DNA from 3 places in the Pseudomonas sp. nanlin1 genome. Region 2 is predicted to be linked to each of the others. Evidence: predicted binding sites of a transcription regulator. Region 2 holds the regulator's gene; each other region holds the start of a gene.
The links. The regulator FliA, encoded in region 2, starts transcription of late flagellar genes. The targets are predictions, from matches to a motif close to CTAAAGTTTNNNNNNNNNNNGCCGNTAA.

Region 1 (3,277 bases), 1.1 Mb from region 2:
TGATGCAAGCCTATGAGCAGTCGTTCAAAAGCATGCGCGCGGCCTACCAGGCCAGCCGTGGGGCAGATGTTGAAATGGGCGCCAAAGGCACCGCCGCGACCGCTCTGGCGCAAACCATCTACGCCGATATATCGGCCGATGCGCAGCTTGAGAACCGCCTGGCGCAAACCCAGGCGAGCATTACCATCAAAGACCAGGTGCAGCTCGCCCGCTTTGAAGTGCGCGGCTATACCATTAACCCTAATGACAAATCCGCACAAGCGGCCCTCGACCAGTTGGACGCAGCCCTTAGCGGTGTCGATCGCGCCCAGCCCGCCTTGCCCGGCGAGCGCGAACGCCTGGCCCAACTGCGCGCCGCGCTGCAGGAATACCGTGGGGCCGTGCTGCACTTCAAAGCCGCCATGGCCGGCGTAGTCAACGCTCGCGCGCAAATGACCCAACAGGGTAACGACGTGCTGCGCGTCAGCGATGAGCTGTATGCCCAACAAATCGTGTTCCGTGACCTCGACAGCCAACGCGCCAATACCGTGCAGGTGAGCGTAGCCTTGCTGGCCCTGTTGTTTGGTGTGCTCGCCGCATGGCTGATCACCCGGCAAATCACCCGCCCGCTGCAACAAACCATGGCCGTGGTCGCACGCATCGCTTCAGGCGATTTGACCCAGACCGTGCACGTGGAGCGCCGTGACGAACTGGGCATCCTGCAGCAGGGCGTGGGGCGTATGGGCAAGACCCTACGCGAATTGATCGGCGGCATCCGCGACAGCGTCACCCAGATCGCCAGTGCGGCCGAAGAGCTGTCGGCCGTGACCGAGCAAACCAGCGCCGGGGTCAACAGCCAGAAGGTCGAAACCGATCAGGTGGCCACAGCCATGCTGGAGATGTCGGCAACGGTGCAAGAAGTTGCGCAGAACGCCGAACAGGCGTCCCGCGCCGCCACCGAGGCGGATGAGCAAGCCCAGGCGGGCGACAAGGTGGTCGGCGAGGCCATTGCCCAAATCGAATTGCTGTCCAGTGAAGTCACCCGCTCTACCCAGGCGATGGCCAACCTGCAAGGCCAGACCGACAAGATCGGCAGCGTGATGGACGTGATCAAGGCAGTCGCCGAACAGACCAACCTGCTGGCGCTCAACGCTGCCATCGAGGCCGCCAGGGCGGGCGAGGCGGGCCGCGGCTTTGCCGTGGTGGCGGACGAAGTGCGCGGGCTGGCCCAGCGTACGCAACAGTCCACCACAGAAATCGCCACCTTGGTCGCCAGCTTGCAGGCCGGTAGCCAGCAAGTCTCTAAAGCCATGCAGAGCAGCCGTGGCCTGACCGACAGCAGCGTGCAACTGACGCGCGACGCGGGCACCTCACTGGCCCATATCGCCAAGACCGTCTCTGGCATTCAGGGCATGAATCAGCAAATCGCTGCCGCCGCCGAACAGCAGAGCGCCGTGGCCGAAGAGATCAGCCGCAGCATTATCAAAGTACGCGATGTTGCCGAACAAACCGCCGAGGCCAGCGATGAAACCGCCGCCTCCAGTGTTGAGCTGGCCCGCTTGGGCGGCCACCTGCAAAGCCTGGTCGGCCACTTCAAGGTGTGAGCCGACGACAGGCAACGCCAGGATTTAAAGAAAGCCAAGCCAGAGCCGATCCTACGGGCGCTGGCTCAGCAAATACGCAATGCGCGGCAAATTTTTACTTTAGATGAAGGGACAAATATGAACAGCTGGTTTGGCAATATCAGCGTCACCAAGAAACTTACCCTGGGGTTCGGGCTGGTGCTGGTATTAACCGCATTGCTGGCCCTGACCGGCTGGAACAGCCTGGGCAGTTTGATCAAGCGCAGCGATTGGATGAGCGACATCTCCGGGCTGAACAACAGCCTGACCAAACTGCGTATCACCCGCCTGCAATACATGCTGGCCAACGGTGACGACACCATCGGCCAGACCGTGCAAACCCAGCTGGACGTCTACCGCACGCAGCAGGCCAAAGTGCTCGCCTCGTTCAAGAGCCCAGAGAACGTCCAGCGCCTGCAAGAGCAGGCCAAGCAGATTGGCCTCTACCAAGACTCGCTGACCCGCATGCGCGCCGCTTACACCACCTCCAACAGCGCCCGCCAGGCGATGTCCAGCGCCGCCGACAGCGCCAATGACATCGTCGCCGCGTTGTACAACGCTGTGGCTGAACAGTCCGCTGGCGACGACGAACTTCGCCAGTATCAGACCGCTGCCCGTGCTCGCGAGTTGGTCACCCTGGTGCGCTTCGAAGTGCGTGGCTATATCAACAACGTCAACGATAAAACTGAGAAGGTCGCCTTCGCTCAACTCGACAGCGCCAAGAGCGAAATCGCCGGCATGGCTGCGCTGTTGCCAGGCCAGGCCACCCGTCTTCAGCAACTGAGCGCCGCCTTGCAGGCTTACGGCGACTCGGTGAACAACTTCAAGCAGTCCGTCGCCGCCATTGCTGCTACCCGTCAAGAAATGACCGATGAGCAAGCGGTGATCGTGCGCCTCAGCGAAGAACTGTACAAACTGCAGATGGACCGTCGCGACGTCGAGAGCGCCCAAGCGCGCACGCTGCAAATCAGCGCCGCGTTGCTGGCGTTGCTCTTTGGCGTGCTGGCCGCGTGGGTTATCACCCGGCAGATCACCAAGCCACTGCAAGCGACCATGGAAGTGGTCGAGCGTATCGCCGGTGGCGACCTCAGCCAGCAAATGGTCGTTACCCGTCGTGATGAACTGGGCGTGCTGCAACAAGGCATCGCCCGCATGGGCCAGACCCTGCGCGAGTTGATCGGGGGTATTCGTGACAGCGTCACGCAGATCGCCAGCGCAGCGGAAGAGCTGTCGGCCGTGACCGAGCAGACCAGTGCCGGGGTGAACAACCAGAAAGTCGAGACCGACCAGGTTGCCACCGCCATGCACGAAATGACCGCCACCGTGCAGGAAGTCGCGCGCAACGCCGAGCAAGCTTCGGTGGCCGCTACCGCAGCCGACGAACAAGCCCGCGCCGGTGACAAAGTGGTTAACCAGGCCATCGCTCAGATCGAACGCTTGGCCGATGAAGTGAAGCGCTCTACCACTGCCATGGAAGTGCTGCAGAACGAAAGTCAGAAGATCGGCAGCGTGATGGATGTGATCAAGGCCGTGGCTGAACAAACCAACTTGTTGGCCCTCAACGCCGCCATCGAAGCCGCCCGCGCGGGTGAAGCTGGCCGCGGCTTTGCCGTGGTGGCTGACGAAGTGCGTGGCCTGGCCCAACGCACGCAGAAATCCACCGAAGAGATCGAAGG
Region 2 (3,277 bases):
GTGCTCAAGTACGGCGCCCAGAGCGTTGCCCTGGTGAGCATGGACAGCTTCCGTATCGGTGCCCAGGAACAGCTCAAGACCCTCGGCCGTATCCTCAATGTTTCGGTGACCCAGGTCGACCCAGGCCAATCCCTGGTCCAGGCCCTGGAACCACTGCTGCGCAAGCGCGTCGTATTGATCGACACGGCAGGCCTGCAAGCCAGCGACCCGGCCCTGCGCATGCAACTGGAAAGCCTGGCCGGGCGCGGTATTCGCGCACGCAATTACCTGGTATTGGCAACCACCAGCCAGAAGCAGGTGCTCCAGGCCGCCTACCACAGCTACAAGCGCTGCGGTCTGGCTGGTTGCATCCTGACCAAACTCGACGAAACCGCCAATCTGGGCGAAGTGCTCAGCCTGGCGATCAGTCATCGACTTCCGGTGGCCTATCTCACGGATGGCCCACGTATCCCAGATGACCTGCACCTGCCGCGCCGCCACCAGTTGGTCAGTCGCGCGGTCAGTGTGCAGATGCAGGAAGAGCCCAGCGAGGAGGCCATGGCCGACATGTTCGCTGATCTCTACCACAGTCCGAATAAGCGGGTGGGCTGAGGTGATGAGCGTCAAGAAACTGCAATCTTCCTACATCGATGGACTGCCACGCTTTATTCGGATGTTCGAATGTGCAGCCCTCCGTGTGGCCCCGGTCTAGACAAGGTAAAGAACGAACATGGGTAGCATGCATCCCGTACAGGTGATCGCGGTGACCGGCGGCAAAGGTGGCGTCGGGAAGACTAATGTGTCAGTGAACTTGTCACTGGCTCTGGCAGAGCTTGGCCGCAGGGTCATGTTGCTGGATGCCGACCTGGGGCTGGCCAACGTCGATGTGCTCTTGGGGTTGACGCCCAAGCGCACGTTGGCAGACGTCATAGAGGGTCGTTGTGAGCTGCGCGACGTGATGTTGCAGGGGCCAGGTGGCATCCGCATCGTCCCGGCGGCTTCAGGCACCCAGAGCATGGTGCATCTGTCCCAGGCGCAGCATGCCGGGCTGATCCAGGCCTTCAGCGACGTCGGTGACAACCTCGACGTACTGGTGATCGATACCGCTGCCGGTATTGGCGACTCGGTGGTCAGCTTCGTGCGCGCTGCGCAGGAAGTGCTGCTGGTGGTGTGCGACGAGCCCACCTCCATCACCGATGCTTACGCGCTGATCAAATTACTCAACCGGGACTACGGCATGAACCGTTTCCGGGTCTTGGCCAACATGGCGCAGAGCCCGCAGGAAGGGCGCAACCTGTTTGCCAAGCTGACCAAGGTGACCGACCGTTTCCTCGATGTCGCGCTGCAATACGTGGGTGCGGTGCCTTACGACGAATGTGTACGCAAAGCGGTACAGAAACAACGCGCGGTGTATGAAGCGTTTCCGCGCTCCAAATGTGCCCTGGCCTTCAAGGCCATCGCGCAGAAAGTCGACACTTGGCCACTGCCTGCCAACCCAAGGGGGCATCTCGAATTCTTCGTCGAGCGGCTCGTTCAGCAAACCAGCGCGGGGCCAGTATCATGAGTGCTAGCGGATACCGTATGTACAGCAAGGCTTCTAGGGAATCGCAACAATACGAGTTGATCGAGCGCTACGCGCCCTTGGTCAAGCGTATTGCTTATCACCTGTTGGCACGTCTGCCCGCCAGCGTGCAGGTCGAGGACTTGATCCAGGCCGGCATGATTGGCCTGCTAGAAGTGTCGACCAAGTACGACTCGAGCAAAGGCGCCAGTTTCGAGACCTACGCAGGTATCCGTATCCGCGGCGCCATGCTCGATGAAGTCCGCAAGGGTGATTGGGCGCCGCGTTCGGTGCACCGCAACACGCGAATGGTCAGCGACGCGATTCGGGCAATTGAAGCAAAAACTGGCCGTGACGCTAAAGATCATGAAGTTGCGGCCGAACTCAAGTTGAGTCTGGATGATTACTACGCGATTTTGAACGACACCCTGGGCAGCCGCCTATTCAGTTTCGACGACCTGTTGCAGGACGGCGAACACGAAGGCCTGCACGAGGATGGCGCTACAGGATCGCTGGAGCCGTCGCGGGACCTGGAAGACGAACGTTTCCAGGCGGCGCTGGCTGATGCCATTGCCAACCTGCCCGAGCGGGAAAAGCTGGTGTTGTCGCTGTACTACGATCAGGAGCTGAACCTCAAGGAAATCGGTGAAGTGCTGGGTGTCAGCGAGTCACGGGTCAGCCAGTTGCACAGCCAATGCGCGGCGCGTCTGCGCGGGCGGTTGGAAGACTGGCGGGCTAGATCGTAGAGAAATACGCGGGTTTGGGGGGAGGGCGGATCTGTACCGGGCTCGCTCCGGGGTGATCAGGTAAACACCACTGGGTGTTGGCCCGGCTCACTACGAAGTAGCCTGCTTTGGCAGTCGCTGTACTGGTTAAACGGATTCGATTTGATTGCGTGCCCAGGGGCTGGGTGCGTTCAAGACTGCTGGAGGTCTAATTGGACAAGAACATGAAAATCCTCATCGTTGACGATTTCTCGACGATGCGGCGGATCATCAAGAACCTTTTGCGCGATCTGGGGTTCACCAACACGGCGGAAGCCGATGACGGCATCACTGCATTGCCAATGTTGCAAAGCGGTAACTTCGACTTTTTGGTCACCGACTGGAACATGCCTGGCATGACCGGCATTGAACTGCTCAAGCAGGTCCGTGCCGACGAGCGTCTGAAAACCATGCCGGTATTGATGGTGACCGCCGAAGCCAAGCGTGAGCAGATCATCGAAGCGGCCCAGGCCGGTGTTAACGGCTATGTGGTCAAGCCTTTCACCGCCCAAGTGCTCAAAGAGAAGATCGACAAGATCTTCGAGCGCGTCAACAGCTGATGACCGCCACGGGGGCGCTATGGACAATAAAGATTCATCTTTGGCCGACTTCGAGTCGACCCTGAAAAGACACGCTACTGAGCTCGTGTCCAGCCTTGAAAAAGGCCGTTTCGGCGATGCAGTAGACCTTATTCATCAGCTCAACCAGACCCGCGACCGTGGCCTGTATCAGGAAGTCGGTAAGCTGACCCGTGAGTTGCACAGCGCGATCGTCAACTTTCATATCGACCCCCATATGCCTCAAGCCGAAGAGGTGTCGCAGATCACTGACGCCACCGAGCGGCTGTCGTACGTGGTCAGGCTCACCGAGAACGCAGCCAACCGAACCATGGACCTGGTGGAGCAGAGCACGCCGGTGTCTGAGGCCCTTGCGACCGATGCCAAAGCGTTGAGCCTGGATTGGGAACGCTTCA
Region 3 (3,277 bases), 2.1 Mb from region 2:
CGATGGAGGCGTCACGTGCGTTGGACAGGCCTCAGCCCACCCAACCGATGGCGGTTTTAGGGATGACCTCCGACTCATCGAGTTTGGAAGCGAACATGCTAACCGCCTCCACCGCATCACTGGCGCCATCACGGATCTGTACGATGACCTGGCCAGCCTGGTCGGCCAGGGTCACGCCCCGATGGGCGCCGGCCTCGGTGGATTTCATGCTGGTGACCGCCTCCTGGGTTTCAGCGACGATCCTGCCGATCATTTCGGCGATCTCAGCCGTCGAACCGCTGGTGCGCCCCGCCAGTTGCCGCACTTCATCGGCCACCACGGCAAAGCCGCGGCCCTGATCACCGGCCCGTGCCGCCTCGATGGCCGCGTTGAGGGCCAGCAGGTTGGTCTGATCGGCAATGCCACGGATGGTATTGACGATCGCGGTAATCTGCTCCGAGCGCGCGCCCAATTGCGCGATCAGACGCGCCGAAGAGCCAATATTCTCGGCGATCGAGCGCATCTCTTTGGCGGTTTCCTGAATCACCTGGGTACCGTGCTCGGCGACTTTTTCGGTCTCGGCGGAAATATGATAGGCGCGAGAGGCGCTGCGCGAGTCTTCCTCGAATTTTTCCACCCGCTCGGTGATATTACTGGCGAACTTGACCACCTTGCACAGCTTGCCCTCGGCGTCGTACACCGGGTTATAGGTTGCTTCCAGCCACACCACCCGGCCATGCTTGCCCAAGCGTTTGAATTGCCCGGCGAAGAACTCGCCGTGGTTCAGACGCCGCCAGAAGTCGGCATATTCCGCGCTGTTGACCAGGCTCGGCTCGCAGAACTGCCGATGGTGTTTGCCTTTGATTTCATTCAGGCCGTACCCCATGACCTGGAGAAAATTGGTATTGGCCGAGAGCACATTGCCATTTAAATCGAATTCAATGACGGCCATGGCGCGGTCCAGCGCCGTCAGCTTGGCGGCGGTTTCGCTTTCCAAGCGCACCTTGGCGGTGACGTCCAGGGCGTACTTCACCACTTTGAGCACCCTGCCCTGTTCGTCCAGTACCGGGTTGTAGCTAGCCTCCAACCAGATGCTCTGACCCTTGGCGTCGATCCGACGAAACGTCCCCGAGACAAATTGCCCAGCCTTCAACGAAGCCCAAAAGTCGCTGTACTCACGGCTCGCCACCAAAGCCGGCGGGCAAAAGTCGCGGTGGCTCTTGCCAATGATTTGCTCGGCGCGGTAGCCCATGGCGGCCAGAAAATTGTCGTTGGCGCGAATGATTCGGCCATCCAGTTCGAACTCGATGACCGCCATCGAGCGCTCTAATGCAGTGGTCAATCCTTTGAAAATTGCAACTTCGGCCTCCTTGGCCGCTAGCTGTTTCTTGAGTTTATGGTCGAACATGGTGGGCCACCTCAGGGCTGAATCATCTATCGGATGATTACCTAGAGGTTATCGGCGCGATACCTGAAGGCATGAATCGAACCCTGAGTAAAGCGATGAAGGGATGGCTACACGGGAAATTCCAATGCTGCGGTAAGGTCCCCCATCGGCACCTGGCCACGGGCGAGCATGGCTTGGTCGCGCTGTTGCAGGCCGTCGAGTTTTTCCAGGCCATGGACACGGGTAATCAAGCGCAACACCGATGCGGTGTCATAGACCGTGTGATCCACCAGCCCTTTGCGCGCGAACGGCGAAACCACCAACGCGGGGATGCGTGTGCCGGGGCCCCAGCGGTCGCCTTTGGGCGGCGCGACATGGTCCCACCAGCCGCCGTTTTCATCGAAGGTGACCACCACCACCATCTGCGACCACTGTGGGCTGGCGCGCAGTACTTTAATCGCCCGGTCGATGTGGCGGTCGCCGGAGGCCACGTCAGCGTACCCGGCATGCAGGTTGAGGTTGCCCTGGGGCTTGTAGAAGGTCACGGCCGGTAACTTGCCCGCCTCGGCATCGGCGAAAAAACGGTTAGTGCTGGACTCGTCCCCCAGGCCGCCGTCGCGCAGACGCCGCTGACGCTCTTGGGGAAACTCGGGGCCCTGGCGTTTGAAATAATTGAACGGCTGGTGGTGGTACTGGAAGTTAGGAATTTTGGGGATCCCTGCCGAATCCTTGAATTGCTCCAGGGTGACCTGCCAGGCGCCGGCGTACCAAGCCCAATCCACGCCTTTTTTCGACAGTTTGTCGCCGATGTGCTCATGCTCCTGCGGCACCAGCACACTGGCCAGGCCCGGCTTGGAGTAATCGGGGTTGTCCGGGTCGCGCAGCCAGGTGGGCCAATAGGGTGGCGCCAGGGTGTTCACCGCATAGCCGTCGGGGGTCAATGCACTGGGGCCGAACTGCGGCGGCCCAGTCATGGCGCTGGCGGGTGACGCCTCCAGGGGTTTGAGGCGGGTATCGAGCGGGTCATCGCTTTGCAGGGTGGCGATCACCGCGCTGGCAGGCGAGTTGCGCGCATCCGGGTAGAAGGGCGCGGTGGCTGAAATCAAGTATTGGTGGTTGAGAAACGACCCACCAAAGGCCCCCTGAAAGAAGTTGTCACAGAGCACGAACTCCCGCGCCACGTCCCACAAGCGTAACGAATAACGGGTTTGTGCGTAGTGCCCCATGGTCAGGCCACCGGCATCGCCCCAGGCGACAAAACCATCGTTCTTGCCGCCGTTGATCTGCATCTGGTTCTGGTAGAACACGTGCCACAGGTCCCGCGTGACCAAGCCCAATGGCAAATCTTCGCCATCCGGCCCTTTAAGCGCATAGGGTGCATTGGCCAGGTTTTGCTGAAACTGGGTGCCCACCGGGTAGGTCACCCCATCCAGGGTTTGTGGCCCCACCTGAAGCACGCCGCCCCAGGTGGCTGGCAAGGTGGTCAGCGGGCTACCGTTGCGGTCGCGCTGCTCGCTGGCCTGGGCACTCACCGCCGACAGGGGCTGCTCGACGCCGGGAAAATTGCCGAACAGGTTATTGAAACTACGGTTTTCGGCGTAGATCACCACCACTGTTTTCACGTGCTCGCGCAGGGCTTGATCAAGCGCCTGGCCGCTCAGCGGGCGCGCCTTGGCTTGCCCAGGCTCCGCGGCGGCGTTGGCGTAGCCGCCCAAGGTCGCCCCCGCGCCCAGTACTGCCACGCCACCGAGGAAGCGTCGGCGGCTGCTGTCGGCGGGAGCGGGCTCGGAGGGGTCGCGCAGATCGTCTGGGGTGTCTGTCATGTGGGCTACCGGGTCGGATATGGATGTTTCAAGATGTGTCCGCTGAGCGTATTTGCTTAATATGACGTAATCGCGACAGCACGCAAAC

Region 1: a site for FliA is predicted at 1,608-1,635, ahead of QCL65_RS03640 (methyl-accepting chemotaxis protein). Genes of this name have one in related genera too.
Region 3: a site for FliA is predicted at 1,436-1,463, ahead of QCL65_RS18515 (methyl-accepting chemotaxis protein). Genes of this name have one in related genera too.

What each region holds. Positions count from the first base shown of each region.
Region 1 covers NZ_CP124218.1:781,740-785,016, reverse strand. Annotated here, with positions in the region: partial or broken gene QCL65_RS03650 (methyl-accepting chemotaxis protein) at 1-728, shown strand, start outside; gene QCL65_RS03645 (methyl-accepting chemotaxis protein) at 720-1,583, shown strand; gene QCL65_RS03640 (methyl-accepting chemotaxis protein) at 1,701-3,277, shown strand, end outside.
Region 2 covers NZ_CP124218.1:1,923,656-1,926,932, forward strand. Annotated here, with positions in the region: gene flhF (flagellar biosynthesis protein FlhF) at 1-591, shown strand, start outside; gene fleN (flagellar synthesis regulator FleN) at 710-1,543, shown strand; gene fliA (RNA polymerase sigma factor FliA) at 1,537-2,286, shown strand; gene cheY (chemotaxis response regulator CheY) at 2,490-2,864, shown strand; gene QCL65_RS09075 (protein phosphatase CheZ) at 2,884-3,277, shown strand, end outside.
Region 3 covers NZ_CP124218.1:4,036,106-4,039,382, forward strand. Annotated here, with positions in the region: gene QCL65_RS18515 (methyl-accepting chemotaxis protein) at 32-1,387, opposite strand; gene QCL65_RS18520 (acid phosphatase) at 1,495-3,189, opposite strand.